2 regions of the Priestia sp. YIM B13491 genome follow, and region 2 is predicted to be linked to the other one. Evidence: riboswitches for the same ligand, from Rfam matches in the RefSeq annotation. Region 2 holds a riboswitch; the other holds the start of a gene.
The links. Region 2 has a riboswitch for glycine ahead of gcvT (glycine cleavage system aminomethyltransferase GcvT). Riboswitches for the same ligand answer to the same signal wherever they lie in the genome.
Positions count from the first base shown of each region.

Region 1: another riboswitch for glycine. It lies ahead of ACFX4E_RS22835 (amino acid permease); the one in region 2 lies ahead of gcvT (glycine cleavage system aminomethyltransferase GcvT).

Region 1 covers NZ_JBHZOR010000008.1:24,591-28,796, reverse strand. The annotation lists gene rlmD (23S rRNA (uracil(1939)-C(5))-methyltransferase RlmD) at 1-262, shown strand, start outside; gene ACFX4E_RS22840 (FAD-binding oxidoreductase) at 604-1,953, shown strand; glycine riboswitch at 2,153-2,233, shown strand; gene ACFX4E_RS22835 (amino acid permease) at 2,393-3,733, shown strand; gene ACFX4E_RS22830 (PAS domain-containing sensor histidine kinase) at 4,077-4,206, shown strand, end outside.
Region 2 covers NZ_JBHZOR010000001.1:403,662-407,867, reverse strand. The annotation lists gene gcvPA (aminomethyl-transferring glycine dehydrogenase subunit GcvPA) at 1-872, opposite strand, end outside; gene gcvT (glycine cleavage system aminomethyltransferase GcvT) at 893-1,993, opposite strand; glycine riboswitch at 2,206-2,298, opposite strand; gene ACFX4E_RS02080 (DEAD/DEAH box helicase) at 2,479-4,152, shown strand; gene ACFX4E_RS02075 (YqhG family protein) at 4,139-4,206, shown strand, end outside.

The sequences.
Region 1 (4,206 bases), on a different contig from region 2:
GCCGCAGTGGGTAAAAGAAGGCTGGAAGCCAGAAGTTATCGTCGTTGACCCGCCGCGAACAGGCTGTGATGACCATCTTCTAAAAACGATTTTACAAGTGAAGCCAAAGAAAGTGGTTTACGTTTCTTGTAATCCATCTACATTAGCGAAAGATGTGCAGCAGCTGTCGAAGGCTTATCATGTTGATTACATTCAGCCTGTTGATATGTTTCCGCATACGGCGCACGTGGAGAATGTGGTGAGTTTGACGTTAAAAAAATGAATAGAAAAAGAGTAAAGGGCAGATTAGATTCTGCTCTTTTTTCTTTGAGCTGTACTCTTATTAAATGGAGAAAGTTGTTAAAATTCAACATCTGTTCTTTTAGTGTAAAAAAATATCTTAGTATAGTGAGATGAAATTCCCATAAAGTTTAGTCATGGAAAGTGTTACGTCGCTAAAGAGAAATTACATAAGAGGGTTAATGCCTTTAAGATAAACTATAGTGACGTCTTTTGTACAAATAATAAACGCAAACTCTATCCCAAAACCCAAACCTTTAACCACATCGATAATACTATATTAATAAAACTACTAAAAAGTATGTACAAAGGGTAAGAGGTTAAATGGACTCAATGTTTTTAAAAGGACTTACGGGCGAAGTGGTAACGCCAAAAGACCCCATTTATGAGGAAGCTCGTCAGGAATGGAATCGCGCTATTGATAAATTTCCGCTTGTGATTGTGTACTGTGAAAAAAACCAGGATGTTGTGAATGCGATCCACTGGGCGCGTAAGCATCGTGTTGAGATTCGCATTCGATCTGGCGGTCATCATTATGAAGGATATTCTACGGGTGACTGTGTATTAGTCATTGATATTAGTCGATTAAATGGGGTGAAATTAGATAGGAAACGGAACATTTTAAAGATGGAAGCAGGAGCGAAAAATACGGAAGTGTATGATTTTATCGGTTCGAATGGATATGTGTTTCCAGGAGGAACGTGTCCGACTGTTGGGGTGTCTGGCTTTACGCTCGGAGGAGGCTGGGGGCTTTCGAGCAGACTTTACGGATTAGGCTGTGACAGCTTGATAGAGCTAGAGTTGGTCAATTATGAAGGAAAGATTATTAAAGCAAACAAATCGTGTAACGCGGATCTTTTTTGGGCATGCCGAGGTGCTGGTGGCGGTAATTTTGGCGTTGTGGCAAGCATGACGTTTCAGCTTCCAAAACCGACGAACAGCTCTGTGACGCTTGTTCGCTTCTTTTATGTAGGTACTACAAGAGAAAAACAGGTACAAGTGATGAATATATGGCAAAGCTGGCTGCCTGAATTGGACAAACGTATGACGCTAGTTGCCAGTTTTTATAATGCAGAAGGAGAAGGATTGGGCATATTTGCGAACGGCTTCTTTTACGGATCTCCAGAAAGAGCTCGAAAGATCTTGCAGCCTTTTGCAGAGGTGGAGGGGTTCCGAGTCGAGCTAGAGTCATTATCTTTTCTTGAAGCGGTACAAAAGATAGAAGCAACCTATCCTCCGTCTGAAAAATTTAAGTCAACGGGAAGATTTGTGCAAAGAAGTTATTCAGTTGGCGAGCTTGAAAATCTTGCAGATCTCATACAGCGTCCAGCAGAAGGGTCCATTTACGCCGCGATTTCTTTTTATGCACTAGGAGGAGAAATTCGCAGTGTTGGTAACAGAGAAACGGCCTTCTTTTACAGAAACGCTAGATATATTCTGGGCTTTCAATCTGTATGGACAGACGATGCGTTTGCACGAGCAAACAGAGAGTGGCTGTATAAGCGATTTCAATATATTAAACGTATTACGAAAGGCTCCTATGTGAATTTCCCTATCAGCAACCTTAGAAACTACGAGTATGAGTATTCTGGAGACAACGCAGAGCGGTTAGAAAGAGTAAATAAAAAGTACGATCCATTTAACGTATTTAGGTTTCCGCAGGGACTCAGGTAGCATGTAGAAAAGGATACTAAGTTGACGATTGAACCTGTTTCATTACCTTCTTTCGAAGAAGGTAAATAAATGAAAGTCATCTTTCTTGTTGACAAAGCATCCAACTGGTATTAGAATAAACAACTATTCGACAGTCATTATCTTGATCGAAAAATTTAATACGTAGAAAGCTATGATTGCTATGGATCAAACTATAGCAGGAGCAGCTTCTGGAGAGATCGCGATAGTTTCGCGACGCCGAAGGGTTCACAATCTCAGGCAAAAGGACAGAAGAGTACCGGATATTTATTTGGCATGTTACTAATTGGTAGCATGTACCATAATATTTGTTATTCTTATGACCATGAGATTGGAGCGCATCCAATCTCTTTTTTTATTGGACTTTATTTTGTAGTCCGCACGATCGCATCAAAGGTTTTATTGTTAGGAGGAGTTAGAGTTGGAACAACGAGAATTAAAGAGGGATTTATCCAATCGTCATGTTCAGCTAATCGCGATTGGAGGAACCATTGGGACGGGATTATTTTTAGGTTCTGGTAAAGCCATACAGCTTGCGGGTCCCTCTATCATCTTTGCTTATTTAATTGTGGGTATTGCGCTTTTCTTTGTGATGAGAGCGCTAGGAGAACTACTGCTGTCTAAAGCAGGTTATCAATCGTTAACAGATATTGCTGAAGAGTATCTTGGACCATGGGCTTCATTTGTCACAGGGTGGACGTACTGGTTTTGCTGGATCATGACAGCTATGGCTGATGTGATTGCCGTTGGCGTATATGTGAAATATTGGTTCAATATTCCTCAGTGGATTCCTGCACTTATTTGTGTAATCATTTTATTAGGACTTAACTTATTAACCGTAAAATTATTTGGAGAATTAGAGTTTTGGTTTGCTTTAATAAAGGTTATTACGATTCTTGCGTTAATTGTTATTGGCGTTATTTTACTGGTAATCGGATTTAAAACAGATGCAGGATCCGTTACGGTTCAAAATCTTTGGAATCACGGAGGACTGTTTCCAAATGGGGTTTCAGGTTTCTTACTTTCATTCCAAATGGTTATTTTCGCATACGTCGGGGTTGAATTGGTAGGGGTATCGGCAGCGGAAACATCAAATCCCCAAAAAAATATTCCATCGGCCATTAATAAAATTCCGCTGCGAATCTTATTTTTCTATGTTGGAGCGCTTATCGTTCTTTTATTTATTAACCCGTGGATGGAATTGAATGCAGCAGAAAGCCCATTTGTTAAAACCTTTAGTTTAGTCGGAATTCCGCTTGCTGCTGGAATTATTAATTTTGTTGTATTAACTTCAGCCGCTTCTGCTTGTAATAGCGGAATGTTTTCAACGAGCCGTATCTTATATAACTTAAGTAAAAATGACCAAGGGCCATCTACGTTTGCAAAACTGAACAAAAACCACGTACCAAGCAACGGATTGTTTGTATCTACGCTGGTTATCTCGGCGGGAGCTTTATTAAGCAAACTGATACCAGATCAAGCTTTTGGCATCGTAACAACCATCAGCGCTATTTGTTTTATTTGGGTGTGGAGTATCATTTTGATTTGCCATCTAAGATATAAAAAAACGCGTCCGCAGCTGCATGCAGCATCAACATTCAAAGCACCGTTAACACCATTTATAAACTATGTTGTGCTAGCGTTGTTTGCAGTGATTCTTATTATTATGCTGTTTTCTGACGCGACGCGCCCAGCCTTATTGTTGACGCCCGTTTGGTTTATTCTCTTATTTATTTTTTACTGGACTAGAAAGGGAAAATAAATAAATCTTTAAAGGCTAGAAAATCAGCAGGAAACAATCATAATTTTTTATAAAAGAATATAGTAAACTTCTGACCTCATCACTCCGTGATGAGGTCTTTTTAGTGGAGGATAAATAATTGATTTCTACTGCATGAATAAAATGCAGGAAGCAAAGTTTATAGAAGAAAACTAAAAGTTGTTCTAACAGAAAACACAGTGAGAAAGCTCATAGTTTTCTGTTAGGAATGTAGAACAAATTGCTTTTCTTCTATGTCTAAAGATGGAATTCCGTCATTTATATGGAAAAGTCTTCATTTTGGAGTACAATGAAGGTAGACTTCATTAGATTAAGGTGAACAAACATGAAATGGTTTAAATCTCATACGTTTTGGAAAATCTTCACGATTAACGTGCTTCTTATTTGTACCATATTAACGCTAATGTTTATTGTTTCAAGAGTGATGCTGCCTAATATTTCTCAAGATCAATATC
Region 2 (4,206 bases):
ATTTTTCGCATAAGCTTAGACGTAGTTGCAAAGTATCCGCAGTGCGGGCCTCCAAATTGACTTGGAATACCAAATGGCTGTGCATCTCCAATGACAATATCAGCTCCGAACTCTCCAGGAGGCGTAAGTAAACCTAATGATAACGGATTGCTTGAAACCACAAACATGCATTTTTCTTGATGGGTAATTTCTTCAATTTCTTTTAACGGCTCGATTTGTCCGTAGAAATTTGGATACTGGACAATAACAGCTGCCACATCACTCCCCATCTCTTTTTCTAATGCAATCATATCTGTTACTCCGTCTGCTGCAGGGATTTCTACCACTTCAATGTATTGACCCTTCGCATACGTTTTTAACACATCTTTTGACTCAGGGTGAACAGCCGCAGAGACAAGTACTTTTTTCTTTTTTGTTTGACCCGCACTGAGCATAGCGGCTTCTGCTAAAGCAGTTCCTCCGTCATACATAGAAGAATTAGCCACGTCCATCCCCGTTAACTCACAAATCATTGTTTGAAATTCAAAGATGGCCTGAAGTTCTCCTTGAGAAATTTCTGGTTGATACGGAGTATAGGCCGTATAAAATTCCGAACGAGAAATAACATGATCAACAATAACCGGCATGTAATGATCGTAAACTCCTGCTCCTAAAAAAGAAGCATAGTCTTTTAAATGAGCATTTTTAGCAGCCATACTATTTAATTCTTTTAACAACTGAGGCTCTGAGGCCGCTTTTTTAATATCGTATTCTCCTTGAAAACGAACGCGCTGCGGAATATCTGAAAATAAATCATCAACAGATGAAACACCAATTGCTGCTAACATTTGCTGCTGATCTTGTTCTGTCATTGGTAAATAGCGATGTAACATGTTAAATTCCTCCCCAAAGCTTACTTTGAACGTTTATAAAAAGGTGTTGAAACCACTTTTGCTTTTAAGCGTTTTTTCCGAACCTGCACTTCCACTTCTTGACCAAGCTCTGTATACTCTGCTGACAATAGTGCTAGACCGATGTTTTTCTTTAATGTCGGTGACTGTGTACCTGTTGTCACAAATCCAATTTGTTCTTCATCTGCAAATACTTCGTAACCGTGTCTTGGTATACCTTTATCAATCATTTCAATTCCTACCAGCTTACGAGGTGCCCCGCTTTCACGCTGTTCTTTTAACACTTCTTTTCCAATAAAGCTGTCTTTGTTCGTTTTTACTGCAAATCCAATTCGGGCTTCAATGGGCGTAATATCTTTTGAAAGCTCTTGGCCATATAAAGCCAAAGTGGCTTCAAAACGAAGCGTATCGCGAGCTCCTAATCCGCAAGGCAGCACACCTTCATCACTGCCTGCTTCTAAAATAGCCGTCCACAAGTGAGCGGCGTCAGTTGAAGAACAATAAATTTCAAAGCCGTCTTCCCCGGTGTACCCAGTACGTGAAACGAGAGCTTTTATATTCGCTACTTCTACATCATCAGCAAATGTAAATGGCTTTAATAGAGCTAAATTTTCGTTCGTTAACGTTTGTAAAACTTTTTCTGCTACAGGACCTTGTAAAGCTAACTGCGCAGTTTCATCAGATTGATTAACGAGCGTTACATCTCCTTGTTTGTGAGACACCAGCCACTCATAGTCTTTTTGAATATTAGCAGCGTTTACGACTAGCAAATACTCTTGATCTGCTTTTTTATAAATCAGCAAATCATCTACCGTGCCTCCGTCTTCATAACACATAGCCGTATACTGCGCTTTTCCATCTACGAGGGTAGAAACGTCATTTGTCATCGTGTGCTGAAGAAAAGCTAAGCTATCAGCTCCTGTTACAAGAATTTCTCCCATATGAGAGACATCAAAAAGCCCTGCCTTTGTACGTACAGCTTCATGCTCTTCTTTAATAGAAGAAAATTGAACGGGAAGAGCCCATCCGCCAAAATCAATTGTTTTGGCACCATATTTTTGATAGGTATCATAAAGCGGCGTTTTGTGTAATTCTGTTGTCATATTTATGTCCTCCTCTTTTTCACGTGAAACTTTTCATAACGGGGAGTTTTCAAATAGTGTGGGGATCACTATGTATCCAAACAAAAAAGGACAGAAAACCCCCTACTGTATTTAGTAGGAAGTCTCTGTCCTTTTCACCTGAAAGTTTACCTATAAACGAATAGGTTTGCCTCGTGGGTGGTCTATAAACGCATAGACACTCTCCAGAGCTGCGTCAAACAAGAGTCTTTTTGCCTGAGAGATTCACAATTTTATTGCTTGCTCCTTCGGCGCTACATTCAAGTAGTCTCTCCCCGTGTCGTCATTCGCTTCTATAAAGTTGGTAAAGTTGGGCATACTACTGAAAGATGTATCTATCTTTATTCACACAATCATTTGTAAAGTGCTAATCTATTTTCTTTTTCAAATTTTCTAAATATATTTTTATCCTACCTGATTCTTATCATTTGTTCAATAAAAATTTTTTACAAAGGAGCATTTTTATCATGAAAGTGAAATTAAACATCGATGAAACATGGGAAGCAGCCTTCTCAACTAAATTGGAGCAAGATGGCCCTTGGTCTGCATGGGATTTGTATAAACTTGCCTATGAAATAGAAGACCAAACGCTTATCTCAGAATTTGAAGGACTGCAAAGCCCAAAACATCTAGCTGATTTAACGCCGCTTCCTCATCAGCTCGAAGTAGCCAAACAAGTAGTTGAAACAATGAATGGGAAAGCCATTTTAGCAGATGAAGTAGGACTGGGGAAAACGATTGAAGCAGGGCTAATTTTGAAGGAATATATGATTCGCGGACTTGTTAAAAAAGTTCTCATTTTAGTTCCAGCTTCGCTTGTTTCACAGTGGGCTATGGAATTGAATCAAAAATTTTATATTCCCGCAGTTCCTCAAAGAAAATCATATGTGTGGGATCAGTGTGACATCGTTGTATCTTCAATTGATACAGCAAAACGTTCTCCTCATCGAGAAATTGTGCTTGAACAAGACTACGATCTCATCATCATTGATGAAGCTCACAAACTTAAAAACAACAAAACAAAAAACTATGAATTTGTGCAAAGTCTAAAAAAGAAATTTTGTCTGTTGCTAACCGCAACACCGATTCAAAATCGAATTGAAGAAATTTTTAACTTAGTCTCTCTTTTAAAGCCTGGCCATCTCGGCAATAAAGACTATTTCGAAGAATTATTTTCCGCTAAAAAACGCTCTTTGCAAAACGATGAACACTTAAAAGAGCTTGTTAACAAAGTTATGATTCGAAATCGCCGCCACGATACGGGTATCGAATGGACGAAGCGAATTGTTCAAACCGTTCCTGTTGAATTCTCGCCAAAAGAACGGGAGCTGTACGATGCAATTACATCTTTTAAAGGAAACGGACTCCACCCTTCAAGCGCTTTTTCAATTTTAACTCTGCAGCGAGAGGCCTGCAGCAGCCGTGAAGCGGTGTATATGACATTAAAAAACATGCTGGAACGTCAGGAAGATCAAAACAGCGCATTAACGGAACATATGATTACGCCATTAATGGAACTACTTCAGCAAGTGCCGCAAAATGCAAAAGCAGAAAAAGTGCTAGAGCTCGTTCAGAAAATTAATGATAAAGTCATTATTTTTACTGAGTACAGGGCAACTCAACTGTATTTACAGTGGTATTTAAAACAGCATGGAATTACCTCTGTACCCTTTAGAGGCGGATTTAAGCGAGGTAAAAAAGACTGGATGAAGCAGCTTTTTGAAAGCCACGCGCAAGTATTTATTGCCACTGAAGCAGGCGGAGAAGGAATCAACCTTCAGTTTTGTCATCATATCATTAACTATGATCTGCCGTGGAATCCAATGCGTCTAGAACAGCGAATTGGAAGGGTCCATCGTTTAGGTCAAAAACATGATGTTCACATTTACAATTTAGCCATTCAACATACGGTCGAAGAACATATTTTAAAATTACTGTACGAAAAAATAAACCTTTTTGAACGGGTTGTTGGAGAGCTAGATGATATTTTAACAAAGCTTGATTTAAAAAATATCGAAGAGCATATTCAAGATATTTTATTTCATTCACGGAGTGAAGGAGAAATAAAAATCAAAATGGAGAACTTGACGTCTATTATTCAATACGAAGACAGCGAGGAGGATCAGCATGCAGCAAACTGATATTCATCAATTTTTAAAGCGTTATTTTCTAGCTAATAATTGTTCTATTGTCAC